Regions from separate parts of the Alkalimarinus alittae genome, predicted to be linked through region 3. Evidence: predicted binding sites of a transcription regulator. Region 3 holds the regulator's gene; each other region holds the start of a gene.

Region 1 (4,305 bases), 170 kb from region 3:
CGGTTGTTTCTAGTGGTAAATCTTTAGTGGCTTCATACGTTAATAGGCAACCCACTTCTGTCGCTAGCTCCCTAAAACGCTTGGTGCTAATCTCCGCTTCCCGCATTAACCCTAGTTTGTGCTGCACTAGCGGGTGCTTTATTTCATAAACAGCCATCTACTATCACCTCTATTCTGTTGCGAAGAATTAAATATTTTGCTGAGACTCGTTTTTGATATTTACCCAAAAATGTAACATACGAACGGTCTCAAATTGCAGAAAAGTATAACGGTTGCGATCTAGCTTATAAACAAAATTGAACGTGCTCGTCAGTTTTTCATAAAATGTAAGCCTAAAAAAAGCCCCTGGGTTTAATCCAAGGGCTTTATCAATGAAACAAAGTAGAAAATGGGTGCTTAATGCTAATTATGCGGCATGAGCCAAACTGAGGTCTGCCGTTTCTTTTTTCTCTCGTAGCATAAAAGTCAACAAAGCGCTGAACACTAACAAGCCACCCGCAACAGCGAAAGAGCTAGTAAATGAACCGCTAGACGCTTTTAGCACTTCTGCAACCCTAACCAACACAAATGCACCCACCCCCCACGCGGTGAACAGCATACCGTAGTTAGTTCCAAAGTTTTTGGCTCCCCAAAGCCCCTTAGCAAATGCAGGGAACAATGAAAGATTGGTACCATAGTTAAAGCCAATAAAGGTAGCGAGTACAATCAGCGCAACGGCACTGGCATCATTTCCGCCCAAAAGTGGTATGGCCGAAAACATCAGTACCGCTTGGAAAATCAACATCGCAAACAATGTATTAATGCGCCCTATACGGTCAGACAATACACCCGCGACAACACGGCCACCCGCATTACCTACGGCCATAATAACCACTGCCATAAATGCCATCGCCCCCATGCTTTGCTTGGCCATACCCGCAACACTGCCGATAACCATCAATCCGGCACCTGCACCAATGAAGTAAATAGTCCACAAGATATAGAACTTTGATTCTTTAAGTAATTCCGATGGAAGCAACTCACGAGCAGCCGTCGCTTGTGAGGCAGCAGGTTCATTTACACTATAGTGTTCAGGCGGATTACTTAAAAGCATGGCTAATGAACACACAACAACAGTAAAGCCTACGCCTAATATCATCATCGTCGTTTGAAGTCCCAATTCGCCCGTAAGATAGCTTGCAAGCGGTGCAATATAAACCGGTGCCAAGCCAAAGCCTGATACGACAATACCGGCAATCAGGCCTGTTTTAGCTGAAGGAAACCACCGCAACGCAGGCGGTGTCGCAGAAGAATAACCAAAGCCAATACCGGCCCCCGCAAGCACGCCAAAACCAATAATCCAACCCCAGTAATCAGCGGTCTGGGAGATAATTAAAAAACCTGCTCCTACTAATAAACCGCCTAAAATTGCCGTTACTCGCGGACCAAACCGATCCTGGCATTTTCCAGCGACCACCATCGTCAATGCAAATGTAAGACAAGCAACCGCATAAGGATCGTTAATCGATGATAAATCCCAGCTAAACACACCGCCCTGTTGAATCGACTCTGATATCTCTTTCTTAAAAATACTCCAAGTATAAAGTACCCCTAAAGCTAAATTGATACCTGTACCCGCCAACGTGACGCGCCACCCTTTGTTCTTCATCTATTATCCCTCTTGCAATCTTAGTAGTGCTGTTCGTATGTGAGCTTGAATATCTATAATTGCGGCATTAAAGCGGATATAGGGAGAGTTGTACTTGTATAAGATCAAGCGCTAAATTAAGAGCCAAGCGCTATTGATTAAAAGAGGCTTGTGATCATCTATTAGTCTGGTACACAATAACTTAACAACATGATCTAGCACGACTTAAAAATACAATAATAAATCTAAGGTGTAAGCATGAACCAACCCCAAAATCACCATTTTGATTACGACTACATTGTTATTGGCAGCGGATTTGGCGGCTCAGTCTCTGCGTTACGCTTATCAGAAAAAGGCTATAAAGTATTAGTCATTGAAAAAGGGAAATGGCTTAAAGCTAAAGACTTCCCTACCACTAATTGGAAGCTAAAAAAGTGGTTATGGCTACCTTTACTCAAATGTTTCGGCCTATTCAAAATGACCTTTTTTCGCCATGTCACCGTATTGTCAGGTGTTGGTGTAGGCGGTGGTTCTTTAGTCTATGCCAACACGTTACCCGTCCCTAAAAAGTCTTTTTTCGAATCGGATAGCTGGAAACACTTAGGGAACTGGGAAGAGGAACTTACGCCTCATTACAAAACAGCACTTACCATGCTGGGTGCAACGCCGTCTCCCAGAAAAGAGCATGGCGATAAAGCCCTACAACAACTGGCAAACAATATTGGTAAAGAGGACGCCTTTGAAGCGCCGAACGTGGCGGTATTTTTTGGTGAACCCGGTAAAAAAGTACCTGACCCTTATTTTGAAGGCAAAGGGCCTGACCGCGTAGGCTGCACTTTTTGCGGCGGTTGCATGCTAGGCTGCCGATTTAATGCAAAGAACACCCTAGACAAAAACTATCTCTATTTTGCACAGCAAAATGGGGCAGAAATTAAAGCAGAGTCAGAAGTGATTGATGTTAGAGAGTATCTTGCGGGGGGTATTCATGGCTATAGTGTCGACTGGAAAAACTCAACACGCTATTTTGGCGAGTCAGGAACGCTTCATACTAAAGGTGTTATCTTTGCTGGCGGCGTTATGGGCACTATAAAGTTGTTGCTCAAGCTCAAAGAAACCTCTCTTCCTAGAATTTCAGATCGCTTGGGTTACGGTATTCGCACTAACTCTGAAGCTGTTATTGCCGTTACTACCGCCAGTCAAAAGAAAGACTATTCTGAAGGCATCGCCATCGGCGCACTGCTTCACACCGACGAACATAGCCATTTAGAAACAGTGCGTTATTCAGCAGGAGCAGGTTTCTGGCGACTCGCTATGGTACCGATGGTTCGAGGGGGTAATGTTATCTCTCGCGTGTCTAAAATGGTCTGGCAGTGGATACGCCACCCAGTGACGAGTTTTAAAATCGCTACGGTTGATGACTGGGCTAAGAGAACGCAAATTTTACTCTTTATGCAAACATTAGACAGCACGTTGAAATTCACCCGAGGCCTATTTGGTATGAAGTCGCGAATGGATACCGGCGAAGCCCCTACGGCCTTTATTCCCGAAGCCCAAGACCTAGGGGACAAATACGCTAATATTATTGACGGAAAGCCCACTGTTCTGCTTTCAGAAACGTTACTAGGCATTCCCACCACCGCTCACATATTAGGCGGGGCATGCATGGGTAAAGATGCCTCAGAAGGGGTAATAGATGCAAAGCACAATGTCTTTGGCTATCAGAACCTGTATGTGTGCGATGGTTCGTCCATATCGGCCAATATTGGCGTTAACCCTTCACTCACTATAACCGCGCTCACAGAGCGAGCAATGAGCCATATTCCTGCTAAAGAGAGCGCTGAATGACCGATTGGTTTGCAGACCTATCTAACATCAGTGTTGCGGTGTTACTGATATCGAGCTTTTTAGGGTCGTTTATCACTGCCTCACTAGGCGTGGGTGGCGGCGCGTTTTTGATCGCGGTAATGGCTGGTATCGTGCCACCTCTTGCATTAATTCCTCTTCACGGAATAGTACAATTGGGCTCTAATGGCTCACGTGCCGTACTCACAAGAAAGCACATAGATAAGCGTGTCATTCTGTTTTTTGCTTTAGGGGCTTTGCTCGCATCAGGCAGTGCTATATTGCTTCTTGACGCGGTAGGAACCGACTTTATACCACCACTCATCGCTGTTTTTATTCTCTGGCTATGTTGGGGCCCCATGCCAGAATTAGGTCTAGGAAAGAAACCTATCCCCCTGTTTATCGGTGGATGGTTAACCACTATGGCAACGATGGTTGTGGGTGCAACAGGGCCTCTCGTCTCGGCTTGGTTAGGACGAACAGGAGTTGATCGATGGGTTTATACGGCTAATTTTTCCAGCTGTATGACGCTTCAGCATCTACTAAAAATAGCGGTTTTTGGCTTGGCAGGGTTTGCCTTTACTCAATGGATACCGCTATTGATCTTAATGATCATCATGGGGTTCATCGGTACAAAAGTGGGGTTAAAAGTACTGGGTAAGTTGCCGGAGAAGCACTTTAAATTCCTTTTTAAAGTGCTGTTATCTATTTTGGCAATTAAGATTCTCTTCGTTTGGTTTTACTAAGACTTAAAACTATAGCGAACGTGCCACAATTTCTTTCATTATCTCATTGGTACCTGCGTATATGCGCTGAACCCGTGCGTCTGCCCATGC
Region 2 (4,305 bases), 2.1 Mb from region 3:
ACTTGCGGACTAATACGGGCGATATCGACCCCTATTTTCTGCATATTAGATAGCTCACTTTCAAGGTTGTAAGTTCTGCCTGACATTGTTTGAATACCATTCAAATTGAATAGTTCATCATCTTCTTGGCTATGAACGGCAATACCTTCTGGGTGCTCTATGCACTTTAGTTGGCAGTTATCTTTAGGCAGATCATAATATCGGGCTGTAAAGCAGCGGGCAGAATATGCGAGGGGTAGTCGGCCATAAGCATAGACCTCTGTTTCAATACCGTCTTTAATACCCATGTTTTCTGCATCTGCGAGCAGTTCTTGCAATGTTTCACGGCCAAGCTCGACAGGCATTACCCAACGGGTTACGCCCTGCTTTTTCATTACATTTAAAGCTCGGGCATTATAGATATTGATGGCAGGCCCTGATACAAATGGTACGCCATGCTCGCTCATTAATTGAACACCGGCCATATCATTAGCTTCAACCATAATATCGCCGTTATTACAGAGTTTACGTAATGTTTTTAACTCTGATTCTGCGGCTAATAATGTGAGTGTTGATAACACCACCTGCTTACCTGTTTCTGAGAGTGACTTCGCTAAGTCTATCCAGTCTTGCGCACTTAACTCACGCCGTTTGGAGCAGACGGTCTCACCTAGATAGATGATATCAACATCAGCGTCAGCCGCTTGTTCATAAAACGCTAAGGTTTGCTGTTTTGTCCAATAGTAAAGAATCGGACCGAGAGATAACTTCATATTTTTACCTTTCTTTTCTCACCTGTAGTCCAGATTATTGCCATGCGCGGGTATATGCACCCAATGTGGTTTGTGTGCCCTCAGACACTTTTGCTAGATCTTCTTTCCACTGCTTTTTAACTCTGAACTGCTCGGGGTTTGTGTTGTATAGATCGATCGCTCTTCGCCACGTTCTAACCACGTTTTCAACGTAGGCGGGGCTTCGTTGTCGCCCTTCAATCTTAACCGCTTTAATACCAGCGGCTTGCAGCTGAGGTATCAGCTCTATTGTGTTAAGACTGGTGGGTTCTTCGATAGCGTGAAAGGTTTTATCCCCTACTTTAAAACGACCTTTACACAGTGTTGGGTAGCCTGCGTTTTCGCCTTCTTCAAACCGGTCGATCAAGACATCATTGAGCCGAGCTTCAAGACCCGATTCAGTTTGCTCCCAGCGAACATCTTTTGCTGGGGAGCAGGCACCACAGGTATTGGGTGATTCGTCGGTTAAATAAGAAGAGAGATAACAGCGACCCTCGGCCATGATACACAAGCTACCAAAGGCAAATACTTCAAGCTCAACAGGCGAATATTGGGCAACGGTTTCAACTTGTTTGAGCGACAATACACGAGGCAGAACCGCTCGACGGATACCAAAATTATTTTTATAAAACGTTAAGGTTTCATAATTAGTTGCGGAGCCCTGAACCGATAGGTGCAATGGCAGCTCAGGATACCGTTCTGCAGCGTAATCCATAACCGCCATATCAGCACAAATTAAGGCATTAACGCCTAATTCGTTCGAAGCATCTACGGCTCTCTGCCAGCGTGACCAACCTGCAGCCTGAGAGTAAGTGTTAATAGCCACAAACACCTTTACGCCTTTTTCTCGGGCATAAGCTAAGCCATCTTGTGCTTTTTTATCGGCAAAATTAAGTCCGGCAAAATGCCTCGCATTTGTATCATCTTTAAAACCGATATATACCGCATCAGCACCATTATCGACCGCGATTTTTAGAGCAGAAAGACTACCTGCTGGACAGACCAGTTCCACGTATTTCTCCTTTTATCCAAATTTAATTGGCGTTATATAAAGTATTCATTGTTTGTGATTAAGCACGTTCAGGTTCTAGGGCGTTACAGATATCATTTAGTACGATCCATTTTTTACTACACCACGCTGGCGCGAGCAGCAACTCTTCTGATGCGGTACCGGTAAATCGATGAAAAATAATCGACTTCGGCGTTCGCCTAATAATCTCTGCGACCAACTGAACATAGTCCGCCTGAGTCATAGGCTGGTACTCTCCCCGCTTCCACTCACGCGCTAGTTGAGTCCCTTTAACCACATGCAGAGGGTGTATCTTTAAGCCATCTGTACCCAATGCTAATACCTTTTCGAGTGACACTAGAGTGTCTTCTGGTTTCTCGCTTGGCATTCCTGCGATAAGGTGAGTACAAACCTGTAAGCCTCGACTTCTCGCACGCTGAACCGCGTCAACATACTCCGCAAAACCGTGACCTCGATTAACGCGCTGCAATGAAGCATCAAATGAAGATTGCAGGCCTAATTCAAGCCATACCTCATGGCCTTTCTGTTGATACGACTGCAGTAGATCAAGCACTGCATCAGGTACACAGTCTGGCCTTGTGCCTACGGATATACCCACCACATTGGGGCTATTTAACGCACTTTCATATAACGTTTTTAAGTAATCAATTTCGGCGTATGTGTTGGTATATGACTGAAAATAAGCCAAATACTTTTTCGCCCCAGTGCGTTTAACAATCACTTTTTGCCCTGCTAACACCTGCTCAGAAATTGGCGTGACAATCTTTTTGTCAGAGGGTGAAAACGATGCGTTATTACAAAAGGTACAACCCCCAATACCTTTCGAGCCATCTCGGTTTGGACAAGTGAATGCCGCGTTGATAGAAACCTTATGAACGCGCTCGCCCCACTTTTGTTTTAGGTGACGGCCTAGCGTCGTGGCGTGTTTTGTTAAATCCATTGTCAAACAGCCTTAGTGGATGAATTTTGTTTAAAGGCTGAAGATGACCATAAACACTGCATAAAATGTGAATGCCTTTTCAATGAGTTGCGCAAATTTTGAAGAGGCTAACAGAGGTTTTTAAAAAGCGAGTTGATGATCATCAAGGCACCCCATACAGCTAACACACTATTGTCTCCGAATCGCCCCCCACTATTAGGAGTTTATTTTGTTTCCAAGACCCCCTTCACCTGCAAAATTTTATGCGCAACTCCCTAGAATCTTAGCTAAGCCACTGACGCATGTACCTTTTGGGGCTCAGAGACTGGCAATGACTAAAGTGCTACAGCAAGTATTTAAAGAAGCCCTCGAGTCTGGCGAGTGTGAGTTTCTAAGAAACCGTTGGTTATTAGTTAAAATAAACGACCTTAATATTAATTGGTATTTTAGCCTTGGGCATGACGGCAAAATTGCATTGCAGCCATTTGGCATGCACGATGTAAGCATTAGCGGTAATTTAAATGAATTTATTTTGCTAGCAGCAAGAAAAGAAGACCCAGATACGTTATTCTTTCAAAGGCGGTTGCTAATTGAGGGCGATACTGAGTTAGGGTTAGAAGTAAAGAATCTTATCGATGCCCTAGATACCAATGAGCTATCAAATGAGTTACGCTTTCTTTTAAGTAGCGCGGGCGAGTTTGTTAGTATTTTTGCCTCGTAGTCTGATGCAAAATTAGGTTGTTCTAGGTCAACATTCTAACGACTTTATATCAATTACTCCTTTATAGGCATGCCAAATCTGGAAAGGCTGGTGGTAACATAACCCAAACCCAAATTTAAGTGTGATGCCCATGTTAGATGAATTGAAGCTAGAACAAATTAAGAAACACTACCTATTCTCTGGTTTATCAGAGAAAGCCTTGGTCGAAGTCGCCCGCACAACTAAGTTATGTGAAGTTGAACCTGACCAGCACTTATTCTTTCAAGGTGAACAGGCTGACCATTTTTACCTGATACTGTCGGGGCAAATAAAGCTCACTCGATTAACACCAGATGGTAATGAAAAAGTTATCGAAATTCTTATGCCTGGGCAGACGTTTGCCGAAGCCGTCATGTTTATGAATAAAGATGATTACCCTGTAACCGCGACCGCAATTTCAAGCTCAAAAGTGCTTTCTTTCAACAGTAAGCACTTCCTTTCTATTTTGGAAGAAAACCCAAAAACCTGCTTAAGTTTATTAGGTGATCTAGCGCTACGACTCAGGGGCAGACTGAACGAAATTGAGAATCTCACCATGAAAAACGCCACTTATAGAGTGGTCAGATTTTTCTTAAATGAGCTTGAAAAGCAAGGTGAAACCAATAGTCGAGTTGAGCTATCCATTCAAAAGCAGTTGATCGCGTCACGTCTATCGATTAAGCCCGAAACACTTTCCCGGATATTTAACACGCTAAAAGAGCGTGAAATATTAGAGACTCAGGGTAAAGTCATCATTATCAAAGATGTTGATAAACTAAAATCGTTTGAGTAAGCCTTAGGTTCAGATGTTGAATTCAAGGCTTACTCAGTCGGCAGTTAGCGGGTT
Region 3 (4,305 bases):
TTGCGTGAGTCGGGTGCGATCGAGCAGGATGCCGATATCATCATGTTTATCTATCGAGATGATTACTATAACGAAGATAGCCCTGATAAGGGGATAGCAGAGATTATTATTGGTAAGCAGCGAAACGGGCCTACTGGCACGATTAAGCTAGGCTTTCAGGGACAATTTACCAAGTTTGAAGATTTGGCTCACGTTGATTACGGTGATGAGTTTTAATGACCAGACCGATCGTTGCAACTATAGATTTGCAAGCATTTAAGGCAAATTATGCGTTAGCAAAAAAATTTGCAGGTGATGCCTTGTGCGTAGCGGTTATTAAGGCGAATGGCTATGGGCATGGTATTTGTGAAGTTGCAAAAGCGTTACCTGACTCGACGCTCGCCGTCGCCTGTGTCGATGAAGCTATGCTGTTACGCAACGAAGGCATTGATAACCCTGTAGTGGTTCTTGAAGGGGCTTTCACGGGTGAAGAACTAGCGTTTGCTGCTGCACATAAGTTGCAGTTAATTGTTCATGCTGATTATCAAATTGAGCAATTAGCTCAATTCCAACATAAAGATGCTGTGATTGATGTTTGGCTTAAACTTAATACTGGCATGAATCGCTTGGGGTTTTCTCCGGCTATTTCAGTTGATGTATTAACTAAACTTAAAGCGCTTACTTCGGTTCACGTAGTGGGTGTGATGACTCATTTTTCATCTGCTGACGAAATTGATAAGGCAGTGACGGAACAGCAATTAGCGCTGTTCCGCTCAGCCGTTCATGAAATGGGGGTTGCAGCAGATGGGTTACTGTTAACGGCTGCAAATTCAGCCGCGTTGATAGAGCATAAAGCAACCCGCCTCGACTGCGTGAGGCCTGGTGTGATGTTGTATGGGTCTTCCCCTTTAGATCACTTATCATCAGAGGCAATGGGCTTAAAGGCTGTTATGTCGCTGCAGTCGCGTATTATGGCGATACATGAGATCGAGGCTGGTGATTGTGTCGGTTATGCCGGCACGTGGCGAGCAAGCCGTACAACCAAAATCGGTACAATTGCAGCTGGCTACGGCGATGGATATCCTCGTCACGCTGAGACAGGTACACCTGTTTGGATAGGCGACAGGGTAGTGCCATTAATTGGCCGTGTCTCGATGGATATGTTGAGTGTTGATCTTAGTTACCATCCAGAAGTAAACGTAGGTGATGAAGTTGAGTTATGGGGAAAAAATATCTCAGTCGATGAAGTTGCCAAATCTGCTGGAACGATTAGTTATGAGCTGTTAACAGGGGTAACCGCTAGGGTACCTCGAAGATACGTTTCTTAAGCGCTGCTGTAAGTAAAGTGGCGCTTCAACGAAAGACAGTTGCAGTAAGTCAATTATCCTCCTTATATTTTCATATACACTGATACCTTCTAATTTATTTCGATTACTTGGATAACCTAATGATTAGTTGGAAAGCGCTTATTGTCGGGCTGATAGTGACGATTTTGGTCGGTCTATTTGGTCAGGCTCTTTATGTCTTGCTCGCATCATATATTGGCATGGCCGCGAGTGATTACGTCTTTTTTTCAACCTATAAGCAAGAAATTTGGTTTGTATTTGCCGTATTAGTTTATTGCTTAACGATGGCGTTTGGTGGTCTATTGACGGGTACGATGGCCTCTCATTATAAGGTAACGCATGCTTCCGTTGTTGGTTTTCTTGCCGGAATAGCCTCCATCATGTCTTCTGCAGAACGGGGTGATATTACCTTCATGGCTGTTGTGATGGTTTTTCTTGGGTGCTTATTTGCCTGTTTTGGCGGAGTGTTTGCCCGTCGAGTATCTGAGCAGTATGAAGAAGATGTAGAGAATTAAAGGTATAACTAGCTAGGCTTAGGTTCACTTATTATTATGGAGTATATCTGAAATGAAATCAGTACTCATTAAGCCAGTAAAATGATATTTCATAATTTATTGCTTAAAGTGGGTGATTTTAGGGGTGAAAAACTACCATAAAGTGATATAAATCAATATTTGATTTTATACTAATAAGTAGGTATTATTCTTGTAGTTAATTAACGTCTAAACATAAAAAAAGAGGCATAAAGCCTCTTTTTTTAGCATGATTGTATTATTTTGGGTTTATGCATTTACTGTGGTTTTTTACGATATCGACTAAAGCGTCAATATCTTCTAGCACCACTTCACGACCCTGAACAGATATCAGGCCGCTTTTTTGAAAGCGAGTAAAAACACGGCTAACGGTTTCAACAGCAAGGCCTAAGTAGTTACCAATGTCGTTTCTTGGCATGGGAAGTCTAAAGCTTGTGCCTGAAAGTTTACGTAATTTAAATCGGCTAGAAAGGCTTAGCAGTAATGATGCAATTCGCTCTTCTGCGGTATTTTTACTAAGTAACATTGTAAGCTGTCGGCTGCCTTGAATTTCTTTGCTCATTAATGAGAAAAAGTGATGTTGAAGGGTTGGTATTTTTGAGGCCAATGTTTCAAGTTGACTAAACGGAATCTCGCACACACTGGCCCTTTCAAGCGCTTTAGCAGAGCAGCTGTATGAATCTGTGTTGGTGCTATCGAGGCCAATAATTTCCCCTGGTAAATAAAAGCCTGTGACTTGTTCTTCACCGTCTTCTGTGACTGAATAAGTTTTAATTGCGCCGCTACGGACAGCGAATAAAGACTTAAAGGGGGAGTGTTCTTTAAATATATGATCACCACGATTGATGGTCTTTCCTTGCTTTATCAGGTCTTCAAGGCGATCAATTTCATCTTTGTTGACAGCAATTGGGATGCACAAATTGCTCAGACTGCACTGTAAGCAGGATTGATTAATTCCTGTAGTGGGCTGTGGGTCTATTGCTGCGATTTTTTCGCTCATCTCGCTCTACTCAGTTAATAGCTTGTATATCAGCAGAATATTTATGTTATTTATTACTTAGTTTATATGATTCTAACATATAAAAAAATAGGGGTAGGGAGAAGGGGGTAAAAGTAGGTAGTAATATAATCATTCAATACTTTGGTCTAATGTAGCCTCCGTAACTAAAGGGCAGTTGATTATTTATTATGCGTTGATAATATTGGTCGAGTTGGTCTACGTTGTGTATAAATGCGTTTTCTATCAAGCTAGTAGCACCTAAACCAATACCGATTAAGTCGCCTGATATACCTTTAGAGACAGACGTGTCCTTTGAAAACTTAACATGATTAAGTTTGTTGAAGTTACTTTGAATCAGTCTTTCTTCAAATCTTTGATGACAATTACATTGAGTAGACTCATCTACTTCTACGCCAGATAGAACAGAAAGGCGCTCATCTTCGTCTATTACATAAATAGTGTCAGGATTAATAGCGATTAGGCCTTCAAGCTTTTCGCTCAGCTTGGCGCATGACTCGTGTTTTTTGGTCAGGAAACGAACGTTGACAGTTTTAAAGTCATATTGTTTGAATATCTTTACCTGCTCTGCCAAAAACTCAAAATCAATTGGGTCTTGATCTCTATTTTGTGTGCCAAGGCAAATATGATTAAATCCAAGGCCTTTTATAAGGGCAATAATGGCATCATCAGCAGGGACTTTATCGAGCTCTATAACAAAGGTCCCTCTGCTTTCGTCTTGTAGGTTGAAGGCTTTGTTGAGGGAGTACATAATCTCTGTCATTTCAGCCGGCGTTAATAATTGTGCTATGTCGCCCTGCCAATGAATATAGTTAATGCTGCGATCTTTTGGGATCAGAGCACTAACGAGATGGATCTCTTTAAGAAGGTAGTCAATATAATTTCTGACGGCTGTACTACTTAAATGGCCTGCTTTTGGGGTTGGATAGCTACATAAGGTGTTTTGTAGCGGCATTGATATGCACAACGCAAGTTCAGAATTGGTTTTGTTGCTGTTGGTTATGATGTCGGTGTAATTCTTTAAACTAAACTCTCTATCTTCTACAAACAAGCCAGGCTTATCCGGCGAGTCATATCGGAAGCTGTTAGTGCAAAATAGCCAGTCTTTGTGAGAGAGAATTTGTTCCATAGTTCGACTTGTTGGGTATGAGTTAACCCCAATAACATCCTGTATTGTTCTATGATTTGCCTTTATGGGAGTGATTTTCTCAAACGGAGAGCCCATTACGTTTCCTAAATTAAATCATGGTCTGAGACAAGCCTGACTCACAAACCGTTATTATAGAGTGATTAGTCTACTCAATGAGTGATTGGGGGTGTTGATTTGTATCAATAGACCTAGGTGTTGATGAAAATTTATGACAAAGTTTTTTTAGCTATATGTTGGGGGCTTAATAATGAGGAGGGGGGGATATAAGAGCCTTTCTGC
Region 4 (4,305 bases), 1.8 Mb from region 3:
TGAGATCACATTTAAAAATGTCACATTCCACTACCCTTCTCGCCCTAATCAACCTGCCACGACATTGTTATCGCTTATTGCGGAACAAGGTAAAGTACTCGCATTAGTAGGACCATCAGGTGCAGGAAAAACGACACTGTTTGAGTTAATACAACGATTTTACGACCCACAGTCAGGCTCAATCACTCTGGGGGGAACCGACATTAGACAAATTGACCCCAATGACCTCCGTAAACAGATGGCGTTAGTTCCTCAGCAACCCGCCTTATTTAGCCATGATGTATTCCACAACATCCGTTACGGCAACCCCGATGCGAGTGATGAAGACGTCATAAACGCGGCCAAAAAAGCCCATGCACATGAATTCATATTGAAACTACCCGAAGGATATAAAAGCTTTTTAGGCGAAAGAGGCGTGAGGCTATCAGGCGGTCAACGACAACGTATTGCCATCGCTAGAGCGATACTAAAAGACCCTAAAATACTATTGTTAGATGAAGCAACCAGTGCTTTAGATAGCGAAAGTGAACATCATGTACAGCAAGCACTTCAAGCGCTAATGAAAGGCCGGACCACGCTCATCATTGCTCATCGTTTATCCACGATTCAACATGCCGATAAAATTGCAGTGCTTGATAATGGCCAGTTGATCGATATAGGAAGCCATCAACATTTAATGGAAACAAGTGAGCTATATCAGCGGCTTGTTGAATTGCAATTTAGGCAGATGTAACCTTTAGAGTTGGGTCTCCGCCACTCAAATAGTGATTCGTTTATCGATTAAATGCCTCCAATGCTAGTTATCCTGTTAACTAGCTAAAATTGCAATGACCCACGTCTAGATTCGCAATCTTTTTAGCCTTTAAAAAAGCAAGAAAAGCACCCAAACACTGGGTTTTGGAGTGATATAAATCAAAAAATTTTAACCCTGTTTTTTTCGAGTGTTTATCTCTCCAATACGCTTGCTCGGCATCCTTTATTTATGTTGTAATCAATATGACGATACACTTTAGCTATATATAAATAAACCGCAGGATAGCACCATTAAACGTCGCTGCTCCACATATTAACATCACAAATAATGGCGATTAACCTGTAACCCTCAACCCCTGTTCGCTTTTATTATGTATACGTGGATATAGGTCCCTAACATGAAAGAAATCAAGAAAATACTCTGTTACCTTGACCCAATAAGTCATGCAAAATCAGCTATCAAACAAACCTTAACGTTAGCCAAGCTTCATAACGCTACCATTTGCTTCGTGAGTGTTCTGAAGCCTATATCATCGCCACTCGCCAGCTTGCAACAGACATACATTCATATTCAAGAAGGCACCATTGAAAGACAACTAAAAGAATCTAACGCTAACCCAGAAGACCACGAAATCAGAGTCATTACTGGCTCCTTAGGTGCGCTTGAAGTCGTCACCATAGCGGTTAAAGAAAACTTTGATTTAATCATAAAGCCGACTGATGATAAGGGCCATAACCGAGTTTCAATTTTTGGTAGTAATGATCAACAACTATTTCGAAAGTCGTCTGTTCCGGTTTGGATAAATAAGCCGACTAAGTCTTTTCAATGCAAACGGCTATTAGCGGCAGTAGATATAGACCCAGACCAACCAGAAAACATCGACCTTAATCGCGGAATTATTGGACTGGCGAAAGAAATGGCACAAGCATTTGACGCCGAACTCCACGTGGTACACGCTTGGCACGTACCCTACGCATCCTTACTAAAAGAGAGCGGCCAACATGCCATTATCGAAAAAGCCGAATCAGCGGTGAAAGATCTCCATATTCAACAAGAGCAATTATGGAAGGCGTTTTTAAGCGAGTACGAATTAGATAACACGCCCTCTGCAAATCACTTTATTCAAGGCGATGTTGATAAAGTCGTGAGCGACCTCGCTTTAACACTAGACATTGACACTGTCGTGATGGGTACGGTTGCCAGAACAGGCATAGAAGGGTTCTTTATCGGTAATACTGCAGAGAAAATACTGTCAAAATTAGACTGCTCAGTGCTAGCTATAAAACCAGACTCTTTTAGCCCTCCTGTTAAATAATATTTATATATAAATTAATCGCGGCGTGGAGCCGCGATTTCTCAAATATATGCGTCTATTTACTTAGTGTACCGAATTTCATCTGCCCCACATAAAAGGTTGGTTTCAAACCCGGAAACCCCCAATACGAAGTCAGCTCAGACGAAGGCGCAATATTACTAAAATCCGGATTTCGCTTAGACGGGCCGGCTATCGTTTTTTCCATCACCATTGAAATATATTGATCTAATCCACCCTCTAGAGTATTGCCATTTAACACGACCTCCATGCCTGTTGAACGCGCAAACTGACGAACACCTGAAATATTAGAGTGTTGAGGAGAATAGCTTTCTGCTGAGACACCATTTTCACTCGTCACGAATAGGCCATCTGGTGTATTTGCCACCAAAGAGTGATTTCCCTCGGTATGTCCAGGTGTTTGAACTAACGCCGCACTTTCACCTAACATGACACTTGAATCAAGCAAAATGACCTTGCCTGGATCTATCCCGTCAATGCCATTCGGGCAGTACCATTGTTGCTGCGGTGGTAGAAGCGACTGGGTTGAAGTCCACTCCTGCTGCATCACCAACAGCTTAGCATTAGGAAAGTACCCTTTCTGCTTGTTGGAACCAAGCCACTTCCTAATATCTTGTGTATGTAAGTGATCATAAGAAATAAAATCAATATCTTCGGGCCTCAAACCTACCTTACTTAGGGCTTGCTCAACATCGTTATAAATAGGCGCCATAAATTTGCCCATTGGTTTGGCTAATGGCCCCCAAGCAGCATCCAAGTTCTTAAAGAAAGGCGTCTCAGCATTACCCTGAATGTCAGACGGCGAAAATAATAGCGTCTTTAGACCAACCGGCGTCTCAAACTGGACCACGAACATGCGGTTCATGATGTGCATAAAAGGGCTCCAGACTTTAGATGCATTCAGCAACCCATACTTTGTTGGATACGGTACACGAATCAAATCGATGCTTTGATAAAATGCTACAGGCTTATCTAGGTTCAGCATATAGTGTCTGAAGTCTTCTGAAGACTTCCGAACTGTTTCTAAACGGGTTCGAGGAGACAGATCGATTCGAGCTTTATTGAAATGACTAATCTTTGTAATGCCGTGCATTTCTAGTTGTTCTTGTGTCGCAGCTTGATGCGTCATAAAAAAATTGCCTTTATCACTGGTCGTTAAGTTGAGTTTATTATAGGTATTCAGATTGTCAGATAATTGATATTTAGCGACAACTTATTGATTGATTACGAACATCGCCCCCTCACCCCTAGCTGAAAGGCTAGCGACACTTTCACATCAGCTCGTTCTAAAATCATTCGTAAAATATCAATTTTTATTCGTATCTGGTCAATGACCAGCCTTTGTTTTGAATTACACTATTACTTATTAGCCTAGCAGCAATTTTCGATGAAATATTCAAATCAGGAACCAAGAATGAACAAGAATAATAAGCGATCAACATGGAAATACGGTCAACCAAAAACAGCCTTTATCTCTGGCGGCGGGAGTGGTCTGGGGCTTAATATCGCCAAAGAACTCATTCAAGAAGGCGCTAACATTGCAATATTTGATCACGGCCGCAGCGATGATTTAGTCCAATATTTAAACCAACTAATCGTGCATAACGACCAAAGAATTGAACGTTATATTGTTGATATAGCTGACCCGAAAGCCTTGGACAAAGCCATGAATTCAGCTGTGAGCGAGGTAGGCGTTCCTGACTTTGCACTTAATTCAGCTGGAATTCTAAGAACCGCTACCTTTTCAAAGCTGTCTTATGAAACCTTTGAGCAAGTCATTAACGTTAATTTAATAGGTAGCCGAAACTTTGCTTTTAGTGTTTTGCAGCATATGCAATCAGGTGGTCATTTAATACTGGTCGCATCACTAGCAGGTATTGTTGGTAGCTATACTCATGCAGCCTATGCCGCGTCTAAATTTGGTGTCGTCGGGTTAGCAGAAGTGCTCAGGCTAGAATTGAAGCTTAAAGGAATATCGGTTTCCGTCATCTGCCCAGGAGAAATTGACACCCCCCTACTCAAACAGGAAAGAATAGATGGCAGCCCTATAACAGAAATGATGAACGATTTTGCAGGGGTATTATCAGTAGAAGACGCAATAAACGGCATTATGAAAGGCTTAAAAACAAGGCAGTACATGATAACACCGGGATTTAGAGCAAAGCTGACACGCGCAATCGCGCGTAAATTTACCACCCTATTCCACCTTATAGCCGAT

Evidence for each region. Region 3 encodes FNR, which switches genes on or off when oxygen is low (the NO sensors DNR and NnrR bind a similar motif). Its sites were predicted from a motif close to TTGATCTAGATCAA; they were not measured.
Region 1: a site for FNR is predicted at 1,743-1,756, ahead of NKI27_RS04680 (L-lactate MFS transporter). Genes of this name have one in related genera too.
Region 2: a site for FNR is predicted at 2,873-2,886, ahead of ubiT (ubiquinone anaerobic biosynthesis accessory factor UbiT). Genes of this name have one in related genera too.
Region 4: a site for FNR is predicted at 903-916, ahead of NKI27_RS15050 (universal stress protein). Genes of this name have one in related genera too.

Annotation. Positions count from the first base shown of each region.
Region 1 is NZ_CP100390.1:1,057,305-1,061,609, reverse strand. Features, by position in the region: gene upp (uracil phosphoribosyltransferase) at 1-157, opposite strand, end outside; gene NKI27_RS04680 (L-lactate MFS transporter) at 407-1,648, opposite strand; gene NKI27_RS04675 (GMC oxidoreductase) at 1,886-3,472, shown strand; gene NKI27_RS04670 (sulfite exporter TauE/SafE family protein) at 3,469-4,215, shown strand; gene NKI27_RS04665 (acyl-CoA dehydrogenase family protein) at 4,225-4,305, opposite strand, start outside.
Region 2 is NZ_CP100390.1:2,963,138-2,967,442, forward strand. Features, by position in the region: gene NKI27_RS13450 (U32 family peptidase) at 1-752, opposite strand, end outside; gene ubiU (ubiquinone anaerobic biosynthesis protein UbiU) at 787-1,782, opposite strand; gene NKI27_RS13460 (TIGR01212 family radical SAM protein) at 1,841-2,740, opposite strand; gene ubiT (ubiquinone anaerobic biosynthesis accessory factor UbiT) at 2,949-3,440, shown strand; gene NKI27_RS13470 (Crp/Fnr family transcriptional regulator) at 3,571-4,251, shown strand.
Region 3 is NZ_CP100390.1:885,079-889,383, forward strand. Features, by position in the region: gene dnaB (replicative DNA helicase) at 1-216, shown strand, start outside; gene alr (alanine racemase) at 216-1,307, shown strand; gene NKI27_RS03895 (hypothetical protein) at 1,427-1,840, shown strand; gene fnr (fumarate/nitrate reduction transcriptional regulator Fnr) at 2,097-2,858, opposite strand; gene NKI27_RS03905 (hypothetical protein) at 2,992-4,101, opposite strand.
Region 4 is NZ_CP100390.1:3,325,986-3,330,290, forward strand. Features, by position in the region: gene NKI27_RS15045 (ABC transporter transmembrane domain-containing protein) at 1-733, shown strand, start outside; gene NKI27_RS15050 (universal stress protein) at 1,152-2,069, shown strand; gene NKI27_RS15055 (MBL fold metallo-hydrolase) at 2,125-3,216, opposite strand; gene NKI27_RS15060 (SDR family NAD(P)-dependent oxidoreductase) at 3,502-4,305, shown strand, end outside.